DNA from 3 places in the Streptomyces sp. BHT-5-2 genome. Region 3 is predicted to be linked to each of the others. Evidence: riboswitches for the same ligand, from Rfam matches in the RefSeq annotation. Region 3 holds a riboswitch; each other region holds the start of a gene.

Region 1 (3,775 bases), on a different replicon from region 3:
CCCTGGCCCGCCTCGAAGGGCAGACCGCGCTGGCGACGCTGCTGACCCGCCTCCCGGACCTCCGACTTGCGGCGGAACCTGACGATTTGCGCTGGCGCGGCGGGCTCATCATGCGCGGACTGCGCACCCTGCCGGTCGAGTTCACCGTCGAGCCGCCCCGGGCGGGGGTCTGACCAGCGGCGGCCCCGGAATTGACACTTCGTCACATACGTGACCATTGCGTGATCTCCGCTACACCGGCTTGTGACTGCCGGTGACCCCGGCTACCTTTCCTCCGACGATCGGGGGCGGTCCCGGGGTCGCCGCACGGCACCCCTCGCCACCGCCGATCCGACAACTCAACCGCCGCTCGAAAGGCAACCGCATGCGTTCCGGGAACGGTCGGCACCGTCGCCCCCGACAGGCACCGGCCATCTTTGTCACGGCCGGAGTGACCGGCGCGGGCCTGGCCCTGCCGCTGTTCACCGCGGGCGGTGCGCACGCCGCCGACGCCTCGACCTGGGACCGCGTCGCACAGTGCGAGAGCGGCGGGGTCTGGAGCGCCGCCACCGGCAACGGCTTCTACGGCGGCCTCCAGCTCACCCAGGAGATGTGGGACGACTACGGCGGCTCCGCCTACGCCTCCCGCCCCGACCTCGCCAGCCGCGCCCAGCAGATAGCCGTGGCCGAGGCGATACTCCACGACCGCGGCCCGGACGCGTTCCCCAGCTGCGCGCTGCACGCCGGACTGACCAAGGGCGGCCCCGCGCCCAGCGTGGACCCGGGCGCCACCAGCCGCCCGTCGCCGCGCCCGACGCACGGCGGCTCCGACGGCCGCCACTCCGGCACGAAGGGGGACGCGGACGGCGCGGGCCCGGGCACCCCGACCCCCGGGCCGTCCGACGGCGACTCCGGTGCCCCGGCCGACCCGTCGGCCACACCGGACCCGTCCGGCTCGTCCTCCGCCGCCCCCTCGCCGTCCGACTCGGCGTCCCCGTCCGACTCCGGGACCCCGAGCCCCTCCGGCTCCGCGTCGCCGTCGGACCCGGCCCCCGGTACGCCGTCGGCCTCCCCGTCCGACGACCCGTCCGCCCCGGCCGACCCATCGGGCTCGTCCGATCCCACGGACCCGGCGCAGCAGCCGACGCGGCACCCGGCGCACCCCACGGACCCCGCCTCCCCGTCCCCCTCGGACTCCGCCGACCCCACCGGTCCCACCGACACCGACGGCCCCGACAGCCCCTCCCTGCCTCCCGCCACCGGCAAGCACCGCGGTGCGCCGGGCGACGGTGCGGACGACGGGGACTCCCGGGACGGCGGCAGCGGCCGGCACGCCTCGCGCGGCGGGCAGACGCACCGGACGCCCCCGGCGGACGCCGGCAGCTACCGCGTTCGCCCGGGTGACAACCTGTCAGCGATCGCCTCGAGCCATGACCTGCCGGGCGGCTGGCCCGCGCTCTACCACCGCAACCAGGGCGTCATCGGCTCCGACGCCGATCTGATCCACCCGGGCCAGCTGCTCGATCTCGGGCGGAAGCAGGGGTAGTTACCGGCAGTTCGCCGGATTTCCCGCCGTTTCGTAAAAGTGAGATATGGCTCTCGTTGCGGGGGGCGGGGTGCACCCCGCCCCCCGCTCCCATAACGGGGTCTACCTGCGGAAACAGTCCGTGCATTGATCAAAAACGGTCAACTTGGTTCAGAAGATGGGGTTTGAACACCAACAGGGTTACTGCTTACGGTCAGGACCGCTCGCCAAAGCGGGCCCTTCGATCGCACGCCGAGTCCTGCCGGCGGTCGGAGTCGACGACGCGCAAGCGCCGAAGGCAGGAGCGGGGGACCCAAGGTAAGTGCCGGCCCCGCCCGTGAGAACGGGTCGACCGGCTTGGGGTGAAGTCGCGTGTGCAGCACACGCGGCCGGGCAGCTCACACGGCCCGAACCCGACAGCTCACCTCGTAGGCGTCGGTGAGGAAACGAACGCACGATGCTGATCAACAAGGGCAAGCACCGCCGCAGCTCCAAGGCCGTCCGCGTCGCCACCCTGGCCGGTGTCGCCGGCGCCGCCGTGGCCGTCCCGCTGATGGGCGCCACCTCCGCCTCCGCCGCCTCGGTCGCCACCTGGGACAAGGTCGCCCAGTGCGAGTCCGGCGGCAACTGGTCGATCAACACCGGCAACGGCTACTACGGTGGCCTGCAGTTCTCGAACTCCAGCTGGGCCGCCGCCGGCGGTACCAAGTACGCGGCCCGCGCCGACCTGGCCACCAAGTCCCAGCAGATCGCCGTCGCCGAGAAGCTGCTCGCCATGCAGGGCCCGGGCGCCTGGACCTGCGCCCCCGCCGGCGGCCTCACCGCGGGCGGCCCGTCCCCCGACCTCGACACCTCCGGCTCCACCGCCAAGAAGAGCCAGGGCACCGAGACCACCAAGAAGAGCCAGGGCACCACCAAGAAGTCCGCCCCGGCCCGCGAGAAGGTCGAGAAGGCCCAGCCGGCCCCGCAGCACCGCTCCGGCGACACCTACACCGTCAAGGCCGGCGACACCCTCGCCAAGATCGCCAAGGCGCACGGCACCAACTGGAAGGCGCTCTACGCCGCCAACAAGTCCGTCGTCGGCGGCAACCCCAACCTGATCTTCCCGGGTCAGAAGCTCAGCGTCTGAGCCGTACCGGCCACCTGAGAGACCCGCGAGAGCTGCCCCGCCGCGGCGCGTACCCCCGAGCGCGCCACGGCGGGGCTTCTCCGTTCCCGGGCCCGGCCGGCGGCCCGGCGCAGCGTTCCCCGCATAGCGAACATTGCGCGGAAACCTCCCGTGAACTGGGCTTTCGACGCGCTTGTTGGGGTTTTTCGTCCCACGGAGCGGGCCACGGGCGAGCGGATCACGCCAGGGCCGTTAGGCTCATGCCGAGAACTCCAGACACCCATGAAGGAGACAACGTGCCGTCCATCGACGTCGTCGTAGCCCGCGAAATTCTCGACTCGCGAGGTAATCCCACGGTCGAGGTCGAGGTCGGCCTCGACGACGGCAGCACCGGCCGTGCCGCCGTGCCGTCGGGTGCCTCCACCGGCGCCTTCGAGGCCGTCGAGCTGCGGGACGGCGACCCCAACCGCTACCTCGGCAAGGGCGTGGAGAAGGCCGTCCTCGCCGTCATCGAGCAGATCGGCCCGGAGCTGGTCGGCTACGACGCGACCGAGCAGCGGCTGATCGACCAGGCGATGTTCGACCTGGACGCCACCGACAACAAGGGCTCGCTGGGCGCCAACGCCATCCTCGGCGTCTCCCTCGCCGTCGCGCACGCCGCCTCCGAGGCCAGCGACCTGCCGCTGTTCCGCTACCTCGGTGGCCCGAACGCGCACGTCCTGCCGGTCCCGATGATGAACATCCTGAACGGCGGCTCGCACGCCGACTCCAACGTGGACATCCAGGAGTTCATGATCGCCCCGATCGGCGCGGAGTCCTTCTCCGAGGCGCTGCGCTGGGGCGCCGAGGTCTACCACACCCTCAAGAAGGTCCTGAAGAACAAGGGGCTGGCCACCGGCCTGGGCGACGAGGGCGGCTTCGCCCCGAACCTCGGCTCCAACCGCGAGGCCCTCGACCTCATCCTGGAGGCCATCAAGGAGGCCGGCTACGCTCCCGGCCAGGACATCGCGCTGGCCCTGGACGTCGCCGCCTCCGAGTTCTACAAGGACGGCAAGTACCAGTTCGAGGGCAAGGAGCGCTCGGCCGCCGAGATGACCGAGTACTACGAGGAGCTGGTCTCCGCGTACCCGCTCGTCTCCATCGAGGACCCGCTGTTCGAGGAC
Region 2 (3,775 bases), on a different replicon from region 3:
CCGCCGCCGTCCTGCTGCTCTACCGCTTCCGCCGCCGGGACTTCGACGGCATCACCGACGGCATCGTGATCGCCGGGATCACCGCCACCGGCTTCGCCTTCACCGAGAACGTCCTCTATCTGGGCAGCGCCTTCGGCGAGGACCAGTCCATGGGGCACACCGGCCTGAACTCCCTCACCGCCGGCACCTTCTTCGTGCGGATCGTGGTGTCCCCGTTCGCGCATCCGCTCTTCACGATCCTCACCGGCCTGGCGGTCGGGGCGGCGGCGGCCCGCTATCCGCGGCGCCGCGGGGCCCGCGCCGGGCTCGTCCTCCTCGGCCTGGCCACCGCCGTCCTGCTGCACGGCATCTGGAACGCCGCCTCCGACCTCGGCGACGCCGGCTTCCTCAGCGTCTACGGCCTGTTCATGGTCCCGGTCCTGCTGGGCCTGACCTGGCTGGCGCTCTGGGCCCGACGGCAGGAGCTGCTCTCCGTCCGCGAGCATCTCGCCCCGTATGTCGCCACCGGCTGGCTGGCGTCGCCGGAACCCACCGCGCTCTCCTCCCTCCGCACCCGCGCGCTGGCCCGCGACATCGCCCGCCGTGCCCACGGCCCGGCCGCCGCCCGCGCCGTCACCTCCTACGTGGCCCTGGCCACCGCCCTCTCCTTCCACCGCCGACGCGCCCGTCTGACGGGTCCGCCGCCGGACTTCGCCGCCCGGGAGCGGGAGTTGCTGGAGGGCCTGTGGCGCCACCGGCCGTGGGCGGGACCGGCGCTGCTCCAGGCGTGGGCGGGCGGGACGGGCATGCCGGGCCCCGCCGCGCCACCGGCCGGCGAGCCGCGCCGGGAGCCGTGAGCCGGTAGCGACCGTGCTCCCGTAGGGGCCGTGGGCCGCGCGTAGGCTCAGGGGAGTTGTCCGTACAAGGGAGGATTCTGCGATGGCTGGGATACCGACGAGCGTGGTGGCGGCCACGGGCCTGGTGGGCGGCTACGGCGTGGCCCGCTGGACCAGGAAGCGGCCGCTGGGCGGGGTCGCGCTGGCGGCCGCCGGTGCGGTGGCGGCCCGGGGCTGGCAGCAGAAGGCCGGCACGAAGGCGGCCGCGGCGCTGAGCGGTGCCTATGTGGCGGCGTTCGCGGGCTCGCACCCGCTGGCCAAGAAGATCGGGGCGTGGCCGTCGGTGTTCGCGGTGGCGGGCGGGGTCGCCCTGGCCTCGTGGGCGGTGGCGGACCGGCGCGGCTAGCGAGCCTGGTCGGTGGACGGTGCGGGGCGCGCGGCGATGCTGCGCGCCCCGCACCGTTCCCGTGTGCGGCACCCGTGCGGGCCCCTACGGCGCCGGTCCGTCAGACGGCGGCCCCGTGGGCGCGCAGCCAGGGCAGCGGGTCCGCCGGGGCGCCGGCGTGCGGGCGGACCTCCAGGTGGAGGTGCGGGCCGGTGGCGTTCCCGGTGGCGCCGACGCGGCCGATCACGTCGCCCGTGTGGACCCGGCCCGTCGTCCTGACCATGGAGGACAGGTGGCAGAACCACAGCTGGGTGCCGTCGTCGAGGGTGAGGACGATGCGGTAGCCGTATGCGCCGGCCCAGCCCGCCTGGGTGATGGTCCCGTCGTGAACGGCCTTGACCGGCGTGCCCGTTGGGGCGGTGAAGTCCTGCCCGGTGTGCTCCGCGGCCCAGCGGTCGCCGGCCTGCCCGAAGCCGGCGCCGAGGGTGTACGAGGAGAGCGGGGCGACGGACGTCCTCGCCTGGTGGGCGGGGTGCTCGGCCGCCGCATTCGGGTGCCGGGCCACGGGCGCCGCCGCCTGGTGCCCGGTCGCCGCGGCCGTCGTGCCCTGCGGCTCCGCCTTCTCCTCCGCGGTCGTCGAGGTCGGCTGCGCGGCCTCCTCCTGCTGCCGGCCGGGCGCGTCCGCGGCCGCCTCGGCCGCCTCGGCGGCCTGTTCCGCGGCGCTCTGCCGGGCGTCGGCCTGCTGGAGGATGCGGTGGCGCAGCGCCTCGGCGGGGCCCGCGGCCCCGGCGTCCCCGTCGGCGTCAGCGGTCCGGGAGGGCGGCGCGGGGGCGTCCCGGAGCGTGCCGGCGGTGTCGTCGACCGCCCCGCCGGGGTCGGGCATCGAGATCGGGACCGGCGGCCGGCCCTCGGCCGCGGCCACCCCGCTCGCGCCGACCGCCGCGATCACGCCGACGCCCAGCGCCGTACCGCCGCGTGCGAGGCCGCCGCGCTGCCTCGCCACCCGGTGCTTGCCGCGGACCGGGCGGCCGGCGTCGCCGTCGCCCGTCTCGTCGCCCGGGAGCCAGTCGTCCGCGTCGCCGGCGGGGCCGTGGGACGGCTCGTCACCGGACGGCCGCCCCCGCTCGCCCTGGGGCACCTGGGTCGCCTGGGATGTCTGTGCTGCCCGGGCCGCCGCCTGGGAGGACCGGTCGTGGAAGAACGGCTCCCGAGGCGGCGCGCCGTCCGCCAACTCCTCGTAGGACGACGGAACTTGGGCCGGCATGACGGGGGAACCGGCAGCGGCGGGGGCACCGGGGCCGGCGGGGCCGCCGGGACCGACCGCGCCGCCGAAGTCGGCGGGGCCGCCGGGGCCATAGGTGGACGGGCCTTGTGGGGCGGGCCTGTTGGACGCCACGGGGGCGTTCTCCTTTCCTTCCTTCTCGCCTACCGGGTTAGCTGACGGGTTCGGAGCAGGAAGGTCTCCTACGGGCACCCCTTGGCGAGCGGCGCCCGATTCACCCCAAGATGGTGGTTCCCCGGTTCCCTCGACTCAATTCCCTGCAATTCCAGGCGGATCCGGCAGTGCCCGCGAAACCGTCCGATCCGGGCGAGTCGACCCGGGTCGAGGACACGGGTCGCGCCGTTCGAACCGTTGGCTCGGGCGGGTGACATGAGGGTCGTTCTGGACGTGCGGGAACAGCGCGTACAGGATTCGGCGTCGGCGCACGGAGCCGCCACTGGCGACGGCTGGGACGACCGCGCTCCGTTATCGGACAGTAATAGAGACGGCTGGGGAAATCCAAGCGTTCCCACGAATCTGCGGGCGTTCCGCAAGCCTCCCGCGGGGGCCCTGACGGGAACTTTTACTGCCATCTCTGCCGTAAACGGGGCGAGTTGCCCCCGCCTCGCCAAACGATCTCGCGACGATTGTGCACCAGTTGTTATGCGGAGGGACGCACCACGATCACGGAGCGTAAGGGCGATAACGTCGCCCCATGGTCGTCAACGTCGCGCACACCGGAAACGGCGGAAACGCCGGGAACACCGGGAACACCGTCAACAGCCCGCAGGAAGTGGCGGCCAGGTACCGGGAGTTCTCCCGGCAGCAGGCGCGGGGCCGGTCCGACGCCCACGAGGAGCTGACCGCCCGGATCGGCCGGGACGACGAGCTGTGCGAGCTGATCGCGGCCTCGCTGCCGGCCGGCAACAAGCAGCAGCCCGACCTCCTGCTCGCCGCGGTGCGCCATCTCGACGGCCCGCACGCGGAGTCGGGGCCGCGCGGCGAGTCGGCGTACGGGCGCTGGCGCGAGTGGACCATCCGGCACTGGGACGAGGTCCGCGCGGTGATCATGAGCCGCGCCACCCAGACCAACGAACCGGCGCGCTGCGCCACGCTGCTGCCGCTGCTGGCTCGTCTGCCGCAGCCGCTGGCCCTCCTGGAGGTCGGCACCTCGGCGGGGCTGTGCCTGCACCCGGACCGCTACCGCTACCGGTACGTCCAGGAGGGGCGGCCCGGGAAGGACGGCCCCTACGGGAGCGACGCCGGGGAAGGCGGCGCGACCTTCACGGCCGGTGCCCCGGGCAGCCCGGTCAC
Region 3 (3,775 bases):
ACGCCGTACCGCGCGGCGAGAATGTCCTCGATCAGTCGGCTGCCCGGCGCCAGTGCACCGGCGACGATATCGTCGCGAATCGCCGTGCACACCGCATGCGCGGAAATATGGCCTCGCATCGTCAGTGCCTCCGCCGTAATCACCGGGACCGCCGCCCCTGCGGCGACATTCCCTGACTTTATTCGACCGTTGGGAATTCTCCCTCGGGATCTCGTGAATTCACCGAAGCTTTTCGGCCGATGCGTGGGAGTCGGTACACGCCCCCGTGCCGGCCTTTTCCGGGAGACGACGGAGCCCCGGCCTGCCGGTGTGGCGGGACGGGGCTCCGGGGGACGGTGCTGCGGCGGGGTCCGGGTGGGTCAGACGGTGACGCCGTGCGCGCGGAGGTAGGCGACCGGGTCGATGTCCGAGCCGTAGTCGGGACCGGTCCGCGCCTCGAAGTGGAGGTGCGGACCGGTGGTGTTGCCGGTGTTGCCGGAGAGGGCGATCTGCTGCCCGGGGGTGACCGTCTGTCCGACCGTCACCCCGATCGACGAAAGGTGACCGTATTGGGTGTACGTACCGTCGTTCATCTTGATCACGACGTTGTTGCCGTACGCGCCGCCCCAGCCGGCCTCGACGACGGTGCCCGAACCGACCGCGTGAACGGAAGTGCCGTAGGCGGCGTGGAAGTCGATGCCGGTGTGGCTGCCCGAGGACCACAGGCCGCTGGACGCCTTGTAGGCGGTGGAGACGTAGGAGCCGGTCACCGGAGCGACGAAGGTGTTGAGGCGCTTGCGCTCGGCCTCGCGGGCGGCGCGCACCTTGGCCGCGCGCTCCTCGTCGGCCTTCTTCTTCGCCGCCTCGGCCCGCCGGGCGGCCTCGGCTTCGGCCTTCGCCTTGGCCGCCGCGGCCTCGGCAGCGGCCTGCTGCGCGTCCGCCTGGGCCTCGATCCGGACGGCGAGTTCGTCACCCATCACGACGGCCTGCCGGAGGCCGGTGTCGTGGAGAGCGGGCTCGTCCGTGGCGGCCAGCGCGGGCGACGCCACGGAGGCGACGACACCGGAGGCGGCCAGGGTGGCTATGCCGGCGAGGTTGCGGGTGGTGCGAGCGGTACGGCTCGCGCGGCGGTGCTTCCCGGTGGCACGGGTGAACGCCATGTGGCGGCTGGTCCTTTCCTTCCCTCTCGCCTACCGGGTTAGCTGACGGGTTCGGAGCAGGAAGGTCTCCTACGGGTTCCTCCGGGGAGGCGCCCGATTCACCCCAAGGGACATGTGGGTCCCCGGCTCCCCTGGCTCGCGCCGTACGGGGACTCGGCGATGGCTGTCCGGTGCCACTGGTGTGGCGGAGTTGTGACGAACAGCCGGACCGACGCTAATCGGGACAACTTTCGATCGGCAAACAGAACCGGATTTTTGTGCGCCACGCCACACGCGAATCGGGCAACCGGCACAACCGGCCGGGCATCCTCGACCGTCCGCGCAGCACGGTTCCCACCGGCCGTTCCCGCCGCGGGCACAGGGTGACATGGCGTGCACGCGAAGCGGCTCCCGTGGCAAGTGCCCGCCACGGGAGCCGCTTTGTCGACAGATGACGGGCCGTCGGGTGAGGGCCCGTCACACCGGGGGTCAGCTGCTGACGACCGTCACCTCGCCGATGCCCAACGCCTTGACGGGCTCGGCGATCTGCGCCGCGTCACCCACCAGGACCGTCACCAGCCGGTCCACCGGGAAGGCGTTGACGACCGCGGCGGTCGCCTCGACGGTGCCGGTCTCCGCGAGCCGGACGTACAACTGCGCCTGGTAGTCGTCCGGGAGCTGCTGCTCCACCTGGTCGGCCAGCGTGCCGGCGACCGCGGCGGCGGTCTCGTACTTCAGCGGTGCGACACCGACGAGGTTCTGCACCGCCACGTCGCGCTCGGCGTCCGTCAGCCCCTCCGCCGCGAGGGTCCGCAGCACCGTCCACAGGTCCTGGAGCGCCGGCCCGGTGGACGCGGTGTCCACCGACCCGCTGATGGCGAGCAGGGCGGCGCCGGTGGCCCCCTCCGGGGAGGACGGGGCGCTGGAGCGCAGTACCTGCCCGAAGGAGCGCACCCCGTAGGTGTAGCCCTTCTCCTCGCGCAGCACCCGGTCCAGACGGGAGGTGAGGGTGCCGCCCAGGCAGTACGTGCCGAGCACCTGGGCGGGCCATACCTGGTCGTGCCGGTCGGCACCGATCCGCCCGATGAGCAGTTGCGTCTGGACGGCACCGGGACGGTCGACGATCACCACGCGGCCGGTGTCGTCGGCGACCACCGGGGAGGGCTGCCGCGGTTCGGCGGTGGAGCCCGTCCAGGCGCCGAGGGTGTCGGCCAGCGCCGCGGCCAGGTCGACGCCGGTGAAGTCGCCGACGACGACGGCGGTGCCGGTGGCGGGGCGGACATGGGCGTCGTAGAAGGCGCGGACGGCGGTCGCGTCGATCCGGGCGACCGTCTCCTCGGTGCCCTGACGGGGCCGCGACATCCGTGAGGTGGCCGGGAACAGCTCCTTGGAGAGCGCCATCGCGGCGCGCCGGGCCGGGTTGGCCAGCTCGTGCGGGATCTCGTCGAGGCGGTTGCGGACCAGCCGCTCGATCTCGCTGTCCGGGAAGGCCGGGGCGCGCAGCGCGTCGGCGAGCAGGCCGAGGGCGCGCGGCAACCGGGAGGCGGGGACCTCCAGGGCGACCCGTACACCGGGGTGGTCGGCGTGCGCGTCCAGGGTGGCGCCGCAGCGCTCCAGCTCGGCGGCGAACTCCTCGGCGGTGTGCTTGTCGGTGCCCTCGGACAGCGCGCGGGCCATGATCGTGGCGACGCCGTCGAGGCCCTCGGGCTCGGCCTCCAGGGGCGCGACGAGGTTGATCTCCACCGCGACGACCTGCTGGCCGGGGCGGTGGCTGGTCAGCAGGGTCAGACCGTTCGCCAGCCGGCTGCGCTCGGGCGCGGGGAAGGCCCACGGCTTGGGAGCGCCGCCCCGGGGCTGCGGGTGGAACTCCATGGTGCTCACGGGGGCGTCTGCGGGGGTGGTGGCGTCGGTCACTTGGCCGCCTCCTCTTCCTCGGTGCCGGCGGCGTCGGTGTTCGCGGTGGGCTCGTAGACGAGCACGGCGCGGTTGTCGGGGCGCAGCCGGGCCTTGGCGACCGCCTGCACCTCCAGCGGGCTGATCTCCAGGACGCGCTGGACGGCGGTCAGCGCGAGCTGCGGGTCGCCGAACAGGACGGCGAAGCGGCACAGTTCGTCGGCTCGGCCGCTGACCGTGGCGAGCCGGTCCAGCCATTCGCGCTCCAACTGGGCCTGGGCCCGCTCCATCTCCTCGGGGGTCGGGCCCTCTTCGGCGAAGCGGGCCAACTCCTCGTCGACGGCGGCCTCGATGGCGGGCACCTCCGTGCCGCCGGACGTCTTCACGTCCAGCCAGCCCAGCGAGGGCGCGCCGGCCAACCGCAGCAGGCCGAAGCCGGCGGCGACCGCGCTCCGGTCGCGCCGCACCAGGCGGTTGTACAGGCGCGAGGACTCGCCGCCGCCCAGGATGGTGAGCGCGAGATCGGCGGCGTCGGCCTCGCGGGAACCGTCCTGCGGGAGGCGGTAGGCGGCCATCAGGGCCCGCGAGGGGACGTCCTCCTCGACGACGGTGCGGAGCTGGTCGCCGATGGTCTCCGGCAGGCTGCCGTCGCGCGGCGGCTGCTTGCCGTCGTGCGACGGGATGGAACCGAAGTACTTCTCCACCCAGGCCAGCGTCTGCTCGGGGTCGATGTCGCCCACGATGGACAGGACCGCGTTGTTGGG

What was found. A riboswitch is a leader RNA that binds a small molecule or an ion and turns the genes downstream of it on or off. The one in region 3 is predicted to bind cyclic di-AMP.
Positions count from the first base shown of each region.
Region 1: linked by a shared signal. The riboswitch ahead of K2224_RS03215 (transglycosylase family protein) and the one ahead of K2224_RS35020 (M23 family metallopeptidase) in region 3 are both predicted to bind cyclic di-AMP.
Region 2: linked by a shared signal. The riboswitch ahead of K2224_RS05360 (M23 family metallopeptidase) and the one ahead of K2224_RS35020 (M23 family metallopeptidase) in region 3 are both predicted to bind cyclic di-AMP.

Region 1 is NZ_CP081496.1:770,047-773,821, reverse strand. It holds gene K2224_RS03225 (cytochrome P450) at 1-173, shown strand, start outside; gene K2224_RS03220 (transglycosylase family protein) at 431-1,525, shown strand; cyclic di-AMP (ydaO/yuaA leader) riboswitch at 1,785-1,954, shown strand; gene K2224_RS03215 (transglycosylase family protein) at 1,962-2,633, shown strand; gene eno (phosphopyruvate hydratase) at 2,873-3,775, shown strand, end outside.
Region 2 is NZ_CP081496.1:1,236,099-1,239,873, forward strand. It holds gene K2224_RS05350 (PrsW family intramembrane metalloprotease) at 1-836, shown strand, start outside; gene K2224_RS05355 (hypothetical protein) at 919-1,221, shown strand; gene K2224_RS05360 (M23 family metallopeptidase) at 1,322-2,596, opposite strand; cyclic di-AMP (ydaO/yuaA leader) riboswitch at 2,608-2,773, opposite strand; gene K2224_RS05365 (DUF2332 domain-containing protein) at 3,177-3,775, shown strand, end outside.
Region 3 is NZ_CP081497.1:1,620,032-1,623,806, reverse strand. It holds gene K2224_RS35025 (GntR family transcriptional regulator) at 1-119, opposite strand, end outside; gene K2224_RS35020 (M23 family metallopeptidase) at 360-1,139, opposite strand; cyclic di-AMP (ydaO/yuaA leader) riboswitch at 1,152-1,308, opposite strand; gene K2224_RS35015 (pitrilysin family protein) at 1,608-2,990, opposite strand; gene K2224_RS35010 (pitrilysin family protein) at 3,029-3,775, opposite strand, start outside.